Regions from separate parts of the Acinetobacter sp. YH16040_T genome, predicted to be linked through region 2. Evidence: predicted binding sites of a transcription regulator. Region 2 holds the regulator's gene; the other holds the start of a gene.
What was found. Region 2 encodes PhoB, which activates phosphate uptake and scavenging genes when phosphate is short. Its sites were predicted from a motif close to TGTCATNAANCTGTCATAA; they were not measured.
Positions count from the first base shown of each region.

Region 1: MST16_RS12390 (inorganic phosphate transporter) is a predicted target of PhoB. The motif match lies at 3,877-3,895, and genes of this name have one in related genera.

Region 1 is NZ_CP094541.1:2,521,351-2,529,023, forward strand. It holds gene MST16_RS12380 (hypothetical protein) at 96-275, shown strand; gene MST16_RS12385 (hypothetical protein) at 495-2,045, shown strand; gene MST16_RS12390 (inorganic phosphate transporter) at 2,210-3,829, opposite strand; gene metH (methionine synthase) at 4,307-7,673, shown strand, end outside.
Region 2 is NZ_CP094541.1:3,274,746-3,282,418, forward strand. It holds gene MST16_RS16150 (carbohydrate porin) at 1-1,130, opposite strand, end outside; gene MST16_RS16155 (SDR family oxidoreductase) at 2,011-2,841, opposite strand; gene MST16_RS16160 (TetR/AcrR family transcriptional regulator) at 3,066-3,749, shown strand; gene phoB (phosphate regulon transcriptional regulator PhoB) at 3,979-4,689, shown strand; gene phoR (phosphate regulon sensor histidine kinase PhoR) at 4,713-6,071, shown strand; gene MST16_RS16175 (glutathione S-transferase family protein) at 6,068-6,745, opposite strand; partial or broken gene MST16_RS16180 (OsmC family protein) at 6,897-7,295, opposite strand; gene MST16_RS16185 (pirin family protein) at 7,364-7,673, opposite strand, start outside.

The sequences.
Region 1 (7,673 bases), 750 kb from region 2:
ATATCGAGCTATACAATTTCACAGCAGATTGAAACGCTATCTACCCTTGCCCTGATTTAAACTGAAATGACACAGAATAAAAAAGGAAAATTCCAATGAAAATAGTCCTGATGTTCTCAAGTTTGCTGTTGACCTGCGTGTTGAGTGCTTGTGCCGTTCACACTCGTGAAGGCAGTATCGTGGTCGACCCAGATCGTAATCACTATCCTTATAATTACCCAGATCGCCATGGCGACTTTTGCCCGCCCGGACAGGCTAAAAAAGGCCGTTGTTGATTTGCCGTTATTGATTTAATGCCCTCTTCTTTTAAGCCTTCAAACCGAAGGCTTTTTCAATTCCGTCAGTAAAATTTGAAGCTGTATATTCTACGAAAGTTCACAAAAGCACATGACAAATCATATAAATCTGGCATTTTATGCCACCCTGTTTTTTAATTTGGCATAGATAATGTATACATCTGTATATTAATGACAAAATTAGCTGAGATATTTTGCATGTCGAGTTCAACTGAAGGTCTTCAATTTCCCATTTCGGCTTCAAACCAAAAGCCGAGTACATCTAAAACCGGTCGTGAAATTATCGCTGAAGCCTTAGCTGCAGTTGACCATCAGTCTTCTGTACGTGCAAAACAAGAAAAAAACTGGCGTAAAAAATATCCTGAATATTTTAAAGCCTTGGTTGAACAAGGGATTCAATCATCTGAAGCAGCGATCAACATTGCTGAGCAAGGTTTAAATAAAGCGCATCACGTCTTTGAATTTTATCGTGATCAAGAAAAGCATACGCTCAAAGATGCAGTGGCTTTAACTGCACATCCGCTGCATACCGTGAAGTTAAAAGGTGAAAGTGACGCAGCGCCTGAGTGGTATGTGCCCTATCATGGCCAAAAACTGCAAGGTGAGGCTTTACTGGCTCAGATTCAAAAATGGCAAGATGCTGGCATCATTGAAGCCAGTCATGCAGACGCATTACGTGAAGCCATTGCACACCCAGAATGGTTCGATTTGTCAGATCGGACTATGGTGCTTTTTGGTGCTGCCTCCGAAGCTGGCCCCCTGACGTGGTTAGCAAAATGGAAAGCCAATATTGTGGCAATCGACCTGAATAATGAACGTGTTTGGGATCGAATCTTAAGCACGGTTCAGGCCGGTAATGCCACTTTATATGCGCCAAGTCTCGACGCTGTGCATGAAGACACACCCATTCAAGAACTAAAACACAAATTGGGTGCCAATTTACTGACACACATTCCTGAAATTGCACAATGGCTTGCACAAAGTGAACATCAACTAGATCTAGCTGCAATTGCCTATTTAGATGGTGAAAAGCATGTTCGTGTTGCAATGGCCATGGACAGCATCATGGCCTATGTCAGCCAGCAAAAAGCCGACACCAGCTTGATGTTTATGTGTACTCCGACCGATGTCTATGCGGTGCCAGAAGAGATTGTTACGGCAGCGCAAGCCAAATTCCAAAACCGTGCGTCTGCACAAAAGCTTTTGACGCAAAGCATTGCGAAAGTCACAGGTCAGCATTTCTTTAAGCAAAATAATGAGCAAACCACCACAGCAGACAATGGAAAATCCTATGGTATCGCTGACTGTTTGGTGGTGGAACAAGGTCCTAACTACGCACTTGCAAAACGTATTCAACAATGGCGTGCAACTGTGGCACGTCAAAATGGTCAGCGGGTTAGTATCAATATTGCGCCATCCACCACAACTCGCTCAGTGACGAAGAATCCATTATTAAAGGCCGCATTTAATGGTGCGAGTTTATTTGATGTGGAATCCTTCCAACCTGAAACCACTAATGCACTCATGGCTGCTTTATGGATTCACGACTTGAGAAATCCTCAATCAGTTGCTAACCCTGAAACAGCACTAGACCATCCATTAGAACTCATGATGCATGGTGCCAACCATGGTGGCTTGTGGCGTGTGGCTTATTTGGCGCGTACCGCCTTACCTTTTGCAGCGCTGTATGGTTTTGCTGAAGAAAAACTGCCCGTGAAAAAAGTATTGGGTCTGTTCAAGAAAGCGTAATTGCCATTGGGCTAAATCATTACCGAACTTTTCAAAGCTTCAACTTGCTACTTTGACTATTCCAATTCAGCTCAGTCATCACATTCAAATCGGTGATGTCTGAGATAAAGCCATAAAAAAACGCTGCCGAAGCAGCGTTTTTTTATACCTAGAATTTGAGTTGCTTAGAAGACTTTCAAGAATAACCAGTACAAGCAGCCTGATAGACAGATCGTTGCAGGTAAAGTGAAGACCCAAGCCGATAGAATGGTTTTCACTGTTGCAAAGTTTAGACCCGATTTATTCGCGACCATAGTACCTGCAACCGCAGAGTTAAGTACGTGTGTCGTCGATACTGGCATACCAAAACCATCTGCAGCAGCAATCGTTGACATTGCAACAAGCTCGGCAGACATACCCTGACCATAAGTCATGTGGTTTTTACCAATACGTTCACCGACAGTCACAACAATACGTTTCCAACCCACCATGGTTCCAAGACCTAGTGCCAATGCAACAGCGACTTTTACCCATGTTGGAATGTACTGCAAGAACGAATCTAAGTGACTACGATATTCTTTCACTGTCTTTTGTTCAGCTTCTGCCATTGCTGGTAGTTGTTCAGCTTTATCTAGACGTTTAAAAGCAGTGGTACTGAGGTACATGTCATTACGAATCGAAGATACTTCTTGTTCAGGAATATCTTTTAAGTCGCCATACTGTGCAACACGCTCACCTAAATGATCGGTCAAACTTGCTAAAGCTGGCACAACTTCTGGGCTGACTTCTTTGGTTTGAATGTATTTGGTGAGTACATCACGCGCTTGTGCATCAGGAATGTCATTATGCTCTGCGTAGATCGCAGTCGCAGTTTGAGCAGATAACTGATGGAAAGATTGAATATGTTGATTATCTAAGTTCTTATTCAATGAATAAGCCAATGGCACACATCCGATCAAAATCAGCATGATCAGCCCCATACCTTTTTGACCATCATTTGAACCGTGCGCAAAACTTACACCTGTACAGGTAAAGATCAAAATTGCACGAATCAGTGGTGGTGGCGGCTTATTGCCTTCTGGTGGCTGAAACAATTCTAGCTGTTTGCGGAAAATACGCTTGACCAATAAGAAAACGAGAGCCGCAAATGCAAAACCAATCAGTGGCGAGAACAATAACGCCTTACCGACTTTAAGCACCTGCTCCATATCTACACCGCTCGCACCACCGCCTGCATTTAACAGGTAGTTCATGATGCCAACGCCAAGAATAGAACCAATCAAAGTATGCGAACTAGACGCCGGGATGCCTAAGAACCAAGTCCCTAAATTCCACAAAATCGCTGCAATCAGCATAGCGAAAACCATGGCAAAACCTGCACCTGAACCAACGTTCATAATCAATTCAACAGGTAATAAAGCAATAATGCCGTAAGCAACTGCACCACTGGCAACCATTACACCTAGAAAATTACAGAAACCCGCCCACATTACCGCAACCGGTGCTGACAAGGCGTTGGTATAAATCACTGTTGCTACTGCATTTGCAGTGTCATGGAAGCCATTTACAAATTCAAAGCCAAGTGCGATGAATAAGGCTGTGCCCAATAAAATCATTGAATAAAGACTTAAAGGCGGAACATGCGCTAAATCGGCAGTCACCTGAAAACCAATATAAATCAACGTTGAAATAATCACCGTTAAAAATACCGGCATAAAGAATTTCGGTGTAGGCACATGAACATTCGTAGACTTTTGAGTAGTCGACGTGTGCGCTGAATCTACGGGAGTTTGTTTAGAATTCATGCAGGCAGGAATAGAGGATTTTAAAATCCCCATATTGTTCAATTTAATTATGACAATTATATGACAAAGCGGTGTCATATAAAGCAATTTTTCATGCTTTATTTGTTTTTTTAAAGTGTTAAAAACCGACTTTTATACTCTACTTTCATAAAGTAAATCAGTTGTTTAAGCTTCATATTCAAACTTTAATTTCTTTGAAACCCAATGTTTCAACTTATATTTCATCTGTCATCTTTTTTTCATATTGCATAGCCCTACTGTTTGTTTTTCAAGCTTGCCTGAGCAATATGACAAATTCATGAAGCTTTCCATACATTTATATGAAATTGGTATATGAAATTAACAAGTTGCAATATTGCTCATTAATTCAACAAGCTAATAATTGCGCGCTGTAAAGATGGTTGAATATCAATAAAACTGCAATGAATTCTGTTAATATATTTGCCGATTTTATATTCCATCGGATTGGGGTTATTTATGTCCACGCTTGCCACCCTAAAAGAGCTGCTCGCTCAACGGATTCTGATTATCGACGGTGCAATGGGCACCATGATTCAGCGTCATAAACTCGAAGAAGCTGACTACCGTGGTGAGCGTTTTGCAGATTGGGCATCTGACCTCAAAGGCAATAATGACCTATTGGTGTTGACGCAGCCGCAAATTATCCAAGGCATTCATGAAGCCTACCTCGATGCTGGCGCAGACATTATTGAAACCAACAGCTTTAACGGCACTAAAGTTTCAATGTCTGACTACCACATGGAAGATTTGGTATCAGAGATCAACCGTGAAGCAGCGCGTATTGCTAAAGCCGCTTGTGAAAAATACTCTACGCCTGAAAAACCGCGTTTTGTTGCAGGTGTGCTTGGGCCGACTTCACGCACTTGCTCGATCTCGCCAAATGTAAATGACCCAGCATTCCGTAACATCACTTTTGATGAGCTAAAAGAAAACTATATTGAAGCTGCGCATGCCCTGATTGAAGGCGGTGCGGACATTCTGCTCATTGAAACTGTATTCGATACCTTAAACTGTAAAGCTGCCATTTTTGCAGTGAAAGAAGTCTTCAACCAAATTGGCTACGAATTGCCATTGATGATTTCAGGCACCATTACCGATGCCTCTGGCCGAACTTTAACTGGCCAAACTGCTGAAGCGTTCTGGAACTCTGTGCGTCATGGTGACTTATTGTCGATTGGCTTTAACTGTGCCCTAGGTGCAGATGCCATGCGTCCGCACGTCAAAACCATTGCTGACGTTGCCGATACTTTTGTTTCGGCGCATCCGAACGCTGGCTTACCAAATGCCTTCGGCGGTTATGATGAAACCCCTGAACAAACCGCTGCCTTTATTAAAGAATTTGCAGAAAGTGGCTTGATTAACATCACTGGCGGCTGCTGCGGTACAACGCCGGATCACATCCGTGCTATTGCCAATGCCGTAAAAGACATTAAGCCACGCCAAGTGCCAGAAACCAAACCCGCTTGCCGTTTAAGCGGTTTAGAGCCGTTCAACATTACAGAAGATTCGCTGTTTGTAAACGTCGGTGAACGTACCAACGTGACAGGTTCTAAAAAATTCCTACGTTTAATCCGTGAAGAAAACTTTGCCGAAGCTTTAGAAGTTGCACAGCAGCAAGTTGAAGCCGGTGCTCAGATTATCGACATCAACATGGATGAAGGCATGCTGGATTCAGAAGGCGCAATGGTGCACTTCCTGAATCTTGTAGCATCTGAACCTGAAATTTCACGTGTGCCGATCATGATTGACTCATCTAAATGGGAAATCATTGAAGCAGGCTTAAAATGTGTACAAGGTAAAGCGGTTGTTAACTCGATTTCCTTAAAAGAAGGCTATGACGAGTTCGTTGCAAAAGCGCGTTTGTGCCGTCAGTATGGCGCTGCCGTAATTGTGATGGCCTTTGACGAAAATGGTCAGGCCGACACTGCTGCACGTAAAAAAGACATCTGTAAGCGCTCTTATGACGTGTTAGTGAATGAAGTTGGCTTCCCTGCTGAAGACATCATTTTTGACCCGAACGTGTTTGCAGTGGCAACAGGTATCGAAGAACACAACAACTATGCTGTGGACTTTATTGAAGCGACAGGTTGGATCAAGCAAAACTTACCACATGCGATGATTTCAGGCGGTGTGTCTAACGTATCGTTCTCATTCCGCGGTAACGAGCCTGTACGTGAAGCGATTCACTCAGTGTTCTTATACCATGCCATTCAGCAAGGCATGACTATGGGTATCGTCAACGCAGGTCAAATGGCGATTTATGATGATATTGATGCTGAACTGAAAGCTGCGGTTGAAGATGTGATCTTGAACCAAAACCAAGGTGAAAGTCAGCATGACGCGACTGAAAAGCTGCTTGAAGTTGCTGAGAAATACCGTGGTCAAGGCGCTGCACAAAAACAAGTTGAAAACTTGGAATGGCGTGAGCTTCCAGTTGAAAAACGTCTTGAGCATGCTTTGGTGAAAGGTATCACAACGTTCATTGATGAAGATACTGAAGAAGCGCGTTTAAAATCAGCTCGTCCTTTAGATGTGATTGAAGGCCCGCTGATGGACGGCATGAACGTGGTGGGCGATTTGTTCGGTTCGGGCAAAATGTTCCTGCCGCAAGTCGTGAAATCTGCACGTGTCATGAAACAGGCTGTAGCTTGGCTGAATCCGTTCATTGAAGCGGAAAAAACAGCTGGCCAATCTAAGGGTAAAGTCCTAATGGCAACGGTGAAGGGCGACGTGCACGACATCGGTAAAAATATCGTGGGCGTGGTGTTGGGCTGTAACGGCTATGACATCATCGACCTTGGCGTGATGGTGCCTTGCGAGAAGATTCTGCAAACTGCCATTGATGAGAAAGTCGACATTATTGGTCTATCTGGCCTGATTACGCCGTCACTGGATGAAATGGTTTTTGTTGCGAAAGAAATGCAGCGCAAAGGCTTTAATGTTCCATTGATGATTGGCGGTGCAACCACTTCTAAAGCGCATACGGCAGTGAAAATTGATCCGCAATATTCAAATGATGCAGTCATTTATGTTGCCGATGCTTCACGAGCTGTGGGTGTAGCAACAACTTTACTTTCTAAAGAAATGAAGCCTAAATTTGTTGAAGACACACGTGCTGAATATGAAAAAGTCCGTGAGCGTATTGCCAATAAACAGCCAAAAGCTGCCAAGCTGACATATGCTGAATCTGTAGAAAATGGCTTAAAAATTGACTTTGCTGCCAATGCGCCTGTGAAGCCAAACTTTATTGGTACGCAAACGCTGACCAATTATCCATTGGAAACATTAGTTGAGTACTTTGACTGGACACCGTTCTTCATTTCTTGGAGTTTGGCAGGTAAATTCCCTGCTATCTTAACGGATGAAGTTGTAGGTGAAGCAGCAACTGACTTGTATGAACAAGCACAGACCATGCTAAAAGACATCATCGACAACAAACGTTTTGATGCTCGTGCTGTGTTTGGTATTTACCCTGCTAACCGTTCTGCAGCGGATTCGGTTGAAGTGTATAGCGAAGATGGTCAATCGGTTACGCATACCTTCCATCACATTCGTCAACAGTCTGATAAAGTGACAGGTAAACCAAACTTGTCATTAGCGGACTTTATTGCGCCTAAAGGTGTCGCAGAAGACTACTTGGGCGGTTTCACTGTATCGATCTTTGGTGCAGAAGAAATGGCCAATGAGTACAAAGCTAAAGGCGATGACTACTCTGCAATTCTTGCACAATCTTTAGGTGACCGTTTTGCGGAAGCGTTTGCGGAGCATTTGCACGAGCGCATTCGTAAAGAGTTCTGGGGCAACCAAGCTTCTGAAACTTTAA
Region 2 (7,673 bases):
TGGGCTACAGTGTCGACATAATCGGTCTTGCCTTGCAGATATTCATAGGTCACGCCAAATGGAGCGTGGTTATAATAAATATCGAAACCCAAACGATCGCGTTTTGCAGCATTATCAGTTATTCCGCCGGCTGAAATTTTCGATTCACCTTTGATATAAGAGGCCCCAAACTTTAACTCACGGAAAATGCTGGCGTAGTCCACTGGCAATGTAAAAGCCACACGACCGATATAATCTTTGCCATTGTTGTCATCTGCCTTATTACTGGCGTTCCCATTGGTCAACCCTAAGGCATACTCAAATAGCGGCGCACGGTAGTTCGATGCAAAGTCGACAAAAGGTTTGGCATCTCCACGGACGATAAATCCATTTTGACGGTTAAACAGTCCTAGAAAGGTCGAAGCTGCAGCGGTATTAATGGTCGGACGCAAATCTTCAGGAGACTGCACATCTAGACCAAAGGGCAATAACTGCTGACCGAGCGTAAAGTTGAGTTTGGCAGTTTCAGGGCCCGCATTGGTGGCAAAAGCGTTATAGCGAACAAAGGCATCTAGTAAGTTAAAGTTACTGTTATTGGTGCCATCATTGCGTTTGCCATAACCAAAGGACAATTGATAGTCGAGGTTTTTGCCTTCGTTATAATCACGGAATAAATTCCCGCGTACACCGATCAGCGCAGTCCCAATATCAAATGTCGATTTGGTTGAACCCAACACACCCGTTTCATCGAGCGCACTGGCACGTAGTTGAACCGTGCCATACAGGGTTGTGTCACGGGTCGATTTGGTGGTTTGACGTTCATATTGACGTGACTGATCGTACTTATAGTTTTCAATATCTGCACGTAAGCCGTCGATATCTTCGGATGTTGCTGTGGTCACTTCTGCAACCTGCGTTTCACCTTCAACATCAGCGGCGTTGCTCGTATCTTCTGTCGTCACAGTGGCCGTTTCGACGACTTGGCTTTTCGTCGTACCAGATTCCACTGCATTTAAGCGTTTTTGCAAACTCTCAATTTGTTGTTTTAAGCTGCTCAGTTCTTGCTGAAGTGCTTCATCCGAAGCAAAACTCAGCTGACTGGTTGCGGATAAAATCAGTCCGACCGCAACGGTTAATGTGGTTTTTTTCATGATTTGGTTTCACTAACATTTTTCCCAAAGCGCAAAATCCCCCAACCCCATGCAAGGTGCATGAAGTGAATGTACTGCGTGGGTTTTTTAAAAATTAATCTGAGTGGTCGTAGGTTTTATTCAACTTATGCACGACCGAAACTCGAAGACAGCTTTTAGAATTTAAGCGCGCATCATCGCGAGTGTCATAGCACAACAACATGCCTGTTGTAGGACACGAAAAGCAGAAAGATATCGATGCGTAAAAGTACTCATAAATGTTCCATACAGTGGTGAGTTTTGTTCACTCTAATATAGCAACAACTGTGCCAACATCTTAAGTAGTTATTTTTTAAAGTTTTATTATTCAAACCCGATAAATTCTGTTGGTTTTAATGCCAAAAAACTGTTGGTTATTCAACAGTTGCTTATTTCAAATCATCAGATATCTCCATTTTTATATCTCATTTTATGAAATAAGAAATACGCTTTGGGCTTTTAATAACTAATGTTACGCCTATCAAAGTAATTTCGGATTTTTAAAATGATTTTTAAATCTATTCGATGGAGTCTTACATCTAGGGATTGAATAACGGGATTAGCCTTCGGCTGGAGGTACTCTTACGAAACGTTGTTTCTCATTCGACAAAATGAGAAGCGTGCTTCGCAAGGAAACCATCTTGCGGTGCAATACACCTCACCGACAAAACTCGTTCAATACCATCAAATGATTCAAAGGATCGTAAAAACATTTTTGATTAAAAGTCGTCTTGTCTCAAACAATTGCGGATGACACTACCGCGTATCGTTCTTTTATTTGGATCAAATTGCGCTTCTGATATTACTAGAGCATAAAAAAATCCACTGACGTGGGCTCTTTTCAATCGATTTTAATTACCGTTTATTGACCAAATTTAGTCGCCATCGCTGTTAATTTTTGATAACCCGTCGGTAGCAAACGTTGAATTAAATCAATCGCTTTTGCATCATTACCAATCAATAAACGGCGCTTATCTTTTTGTACTGCTGCAATGATTTGACGAGCCGCTTCTTCAGGTGGACAACGCAAGAATTTATTAAAGGACTGTGCCGATTTTTGCGGGTTCATACCTAAGCTTTTCAAGCTGTCATTCATTTTTGCGGCATTGGCAATATTGGTACGAATACCGCCCGGATGTACACATAGCGCACTCACGCCACAATTTTCAATATCCAATTCTTGGCGTAAAGATTCGGTAAAACCACGTACTGCAAATTTAGTGGCATTATATGCCGACTGTGTTGGCTGTGCTGTTAAGCCAAACAAGCTGGAAATATTGATGATATGACCTTCACCACTTTGCTTGATATACGGTAAAAATTCTTTGGTGCCATAAACCACACCCCAGAAGTTAATATTGACAATCCACTCCAGTTCTTCATAGCTTGCGCCTTCAACGGTCGTGCCCAATGCCACACCCGCATTGTTAAAAATCATATTCACCGAACCATGATCTTTAACCGTCTGTGCTGCCCATGCTTTCATTGCTGCAAGGTCTGACACATCGAGTTTTTGCGTCGTTACACGTACATTGCTGGCTTTAACCAATTCAACGGTTGCCGCTAGACCCTGTTCATTCACATCGCTTAAAGACAGATGGCAGCCTTGTTTAGCCAAAAGCACAGCCAATTGCTGACCAATACCTGAACCTGCACCTGTAATGGCAGCCACTTTATTTTTGAAGTTTTTCATTGTGATTCCTTATTCCTTTATGCTGCCGCTTGGCTTTATCACAGCGTGATCTCATTTGCCAATGTGTGCAGTTCGTCGACTTAATATAGTTTTGACAATACATATTGTCAATGTCATCTTAGGACGTGCTAAGCTGTTGAAATCGCCAATGCTTAAACATAGGTTTAAACTGAAATTATTGCTAAAATAAGACAAAATTCTGCTTTAGTTCAGCGTATATTTTCATGACAGATGCAACAAATCACACAGAACAACAACAGGCAAAAAATGTGAAGGAACGTCAATTTAAAGGGCTTTCTCTCAGTGAACGTAAGCAAGCGCGACGTGAAAAACTGATTGAAGCCGGTATAGAAGCCTATGGTACACATGGCTTTTTTTCCGTGACCGTGAAAGATATTTGTTTGGAAGCCAAGCTGACCGAACGCTATTTTTACGAATCATTTAAGAAAAGTGAGCAACTGTTCCAGACCATCTTTTTAAAATTAATCGATGAACTGCAACAAAACGTGATGCAAGCCATCATGCAAGCATCAACCGATTCTAAAAAAATGATTGAAGCAGGTTTAACCGCCCTATTGTTAACCTTAAAAAATAATCCTCGCATGGCGCGCATCATTTATATCGATGCCATGTTGGTACAAGAGCTACATAACCAAGCCACGATTCATGAAACCATGATGCGCTTTGACCGTATGATTCATGCCTTTGTCATGCTCATGATGCCAAATATTGATCGTTCAGAACGCGAAATTTCAATGGTCGCAACAGGTCTCAATGGTTATGTCACCCAAATCGCGATTCGCTGGGTCATGAGTGGTTATAAACAGCCGATTGATGAAGTTTTATCGTCATGTAGCGTGGTCTTTTTGGCCTTGTTGGATGCTTTTTATGAAAAACCCAGGAAATAAATTTTGTCCTCAACATTGATCTTTACAATTTTTTGAATGATTTTTTTGTGACAACAGCATGATGCAAAGCCCATGTTGTTGAATATTTCAGGATTTAAATTGTCACAATTTCTTTCTAAACCCCAATGAAAGATCATTTTTGCAATGATACTGTCATAATTAATCTTTGTAATAAGCCTGTCATAAATATAAAACGGTCTACCGTTTACATAAAATAGGGTATTGCGCTGTGAAAGATGACTATATTTTAATCGTCGACGACGAACTCCCGATTCGGGAAATGATCCATACTTCACTGGATATGGCTGGTTTTCAATGTCAGCAAGCTGAAGATGCCAAACAAGCGCACCAAATGATTGTGGATCAGCGTCCTGCACTGATTTTATTAGATTGGATGATGCCTGGTGGCGTGAGTGGTGTAGACCTATGTCGTCGTTTAAAACGCGATGAAAATTTGTCAGAAATTCCAGTCATCATGCTCACTGCTCGCGGTGAAGAAGACCATAAAGTCCAAGGTCTAGACGCAGGCGCAGATGACTACATGACCAAACCCTTTTCCACCCGTGAGTTGGTGTCACGCATTAAAGCGGTGCTGCGTCGCTCAAATGCATTGGGTGGTGAAAAAACCATTGATGCCAATGGTTTAATCCTCGATCCAGTCAGCCAACGTGTCAGCTTTGGTAACACCATTTTAGATATGGGACCGACTGAATATCGTCTACTGGCCTTCTTCATGACTCATCCTGAACGTGCCTATACCCGTGCTCAATTATTAGATCAGGTTTGGGGTGGAAACGTGTATATTGAGGACCGTACCATTGACGTGCATATTCGTCGTTTGCGTAAAGTTCTTGAACCTTTCCAAGCCGATCGTTATGTCCAAACTGTTCGTGGTACAGGTTACCGTTTCTCTACCCGTGCAGACGCTGTGATGGGTTAGTCATTTTAGGTCTTTAATTTTCTATGTACGAACCGTATCCCGTCCCTGAACTTGCCAGTGAACATAAAAAATTCCGTTACAGCAGTTTATGGACTTTTGCCAAGCAGGATTTGAGACTTCTGGCATTTTTCCTACTCATTGCGGCACTCATCGGCTTTGGTATCGGGTACTTATGGATCTGCATCTTAATCGCCTTTGCAGTGTTCTTTGCATTGCAAATGCGTTCGCTGTACTTGGTCAACGAATGGATTTCAAATCGTCCCTATGATGTCCCGCCAAATTTAGACGGTATTTGGGGGGCTTTGCTCTTTAATGTATACCGTGCGCAGCGTCAAGAACGCATTGTACAAGCTGAAATGGTTGGTCTGATCGACCGCGCTCAATCTTCCTTGGTGGCACTTGCTGAAGCGGTGGTATTGATTGATGAATTACACCAAATCGAATGGTGGAACCCTGCCGCAGAAAAGCTTTTGGGGATTCAACAGCTCGATCAAGGGCGCAATATTTTAAGTATTTTAAGACAGCCCAGTTTTATCGAATACTTTACCAATATCGATTTAGCCCCCGATGGTTTAAAAATGAAATCATCGGTACTTGAAGACCATTATGTACAAGTCAAATTAACCCGTTTTGGTCGCGAAAGTCGTTTATTGGTGGCTTATGACGTCACGCGCATGCATAACCTTGAGCAAATGCGTAAAGACTTTGTCGATAATATTTCACATGAGCTACGCACACCACTTACGGTTTTAAGTGGCTATATCGAAACCTTTACCGATCAGGAAGATTTAAATCCACGCTGGAAACGCGCATTCGATCAAATGCAGTCTCAAACCCGCCGTATGAATGCTTTGGTTAATGACTTGTTATTATTATCTCGTCTGGAAAATGATAAAAAAGTTGCTAAAAATCAAATCATTGAAATGCCCAGCCTAATGAACCAACTATATGACGATGCACATGCTTACAATGTGGATTATGGACATACACTGAATCTCGAGATTGATAGTCACTGTGACCTAATCGGATCAGATATGGAATTGGCGAGTGCCTTTAGTAACCTCATCACCAATGCGATTAAATACACCCCGAAAGGCGGTACTGTGACCATTGGTTGGCATGATGATGGTACGCATGGTTATTTTACCGTTGAAGATACGGGTATCGGGATTGACCCGAAACACTTACCCCGTTTAACGGAACGGTTTTACCGTGTGGATAGCGCCCGTAGCCGCCAAACGGGGGGCACAGGTTTAGGTCTTGCCATTGTAAAACACGTTTTAATGCAACATCAGGCACACCTTGAAATTGAGTCCAAAGAAAATCGTGGCTCACTGTTTAAGGTGGTCTTCCCTAAAGAACGCTTGTATCATGTGAGCTAAGCAGAATCATCCTGCCGGTCTTGCTGTGCTTCCAACTGTTGTTCTTGTTGTTTGGCACGGCGATATGCAGGACGCTGTTGCATCCGTTGTAAGAAAGCCTGAATTTGTGGATATCGCCCTTGCGTTCGGGTCATGACGGCTTCTAATGGAAACGTCATCTGAATATCCGCAAAGCTAAACGGTCCCGCAAAATATTCATTTTCCGCTAAATGGTTTTCTAAAAACTCGATATGTTCTTTTAAGCGAGGTCGTACAAAACCTTTTTTGACCCCATCACAAATGCGATTAGCTACGGGTTTGATGACCCAAGGTACATGGCGTGGCACATTGCTCATGACCAACTGCATCACCAACAACGGCATTAGAGAACCTTCGGCATAATGCATCCAAAAGCGATATTGTTGTTTTGAATGTTCCGCCTTGGCTGCAAAAAAATCATGGCGATCATACTTCTCTTGTAAATACTCCAAGATCGCTGCAGATTCTACCAAGACCAGTCCATCATCCTGCAATATGGGCGACTTCCCTAAAGGATGGATGACTTTAAGCTCAGGGGGAGCAGACAAATTTGGCTGGCGCAGATAAAACTGAACCTGATAATCCAGTCCTAATTCCTGCATTGCCCATAAAATACGAAATGAACGAGATTTTTCTAGATGATGTAGCACCCGCATGGGTTCATCTCCTATATGAAGTCTAAAATTTTCTTATTTCTAGCAAGCCATTATTATTTTGAAGTACTTAAATCATAAAAAGTGTCAGATCACTGCTTAGGGCTATATCAAAACTAAATTTTGCACAGTACAGCAGCGACCTGCTTTTAAATTAAACTAGAGTGGTTTTAATGTCTACACTGCGCAATAAAGTTTTTGTCACTGGAGTTTTTTCACAAATGGACAAGATCTTTTGCTCTAATTCTGCATCCAAGGATGTTTGAAAATGCAGGCGTCGCTCAACCCATTCAGCACCTTCACGGTTCGCACAAAAGTCTGCCTCAACACGAAACTCCCCCAATTGGATTTGTTTATGTGCTGCATACATGCGCAAGGTAATCATGGTGCATGAAATTAAGGAGGCACACAGTAAATCATACGGTGCTAAACCTTAATCCCCGCCACCAAATGATTCGGGCTTATCGGTAATAAGTTGATGTTTTCCACTCTGAACTTCACCTGACCACGGTGCTTCTAAGGTATTTACTGTTGCCGTTGCGACGATACCCATAATGACTCCCTCTTGGTTATGCCGCACCATGTTCACCACGGGTACGGCTGTTCATTTTTATTCTCAAGTTAACGTGATGGACGCATTTTATCAGGGAAAGCCGGTGCTTCTAGTCGTGGACCATCATAGTCTGGAATAGAGCCAAAACGTTCGTCCTGATTAATCCACTGCTCACGGGCAATATTCAATTCTTCTTGTGTGCGCCCCACAAAATTCCACCACAGCAGAATCGGTGATTCAAAAGGTTCGCCTCCTAATAATAAAACACGGCCACCTGCATGTAGGTCAATTTTGACTTGGGTTAAGCCCGGCTCAAGTACCACCATATTGTCTTCATTTAGCTCGTGACCATTGATACTGGCAGTCCCTTCGAGGGCC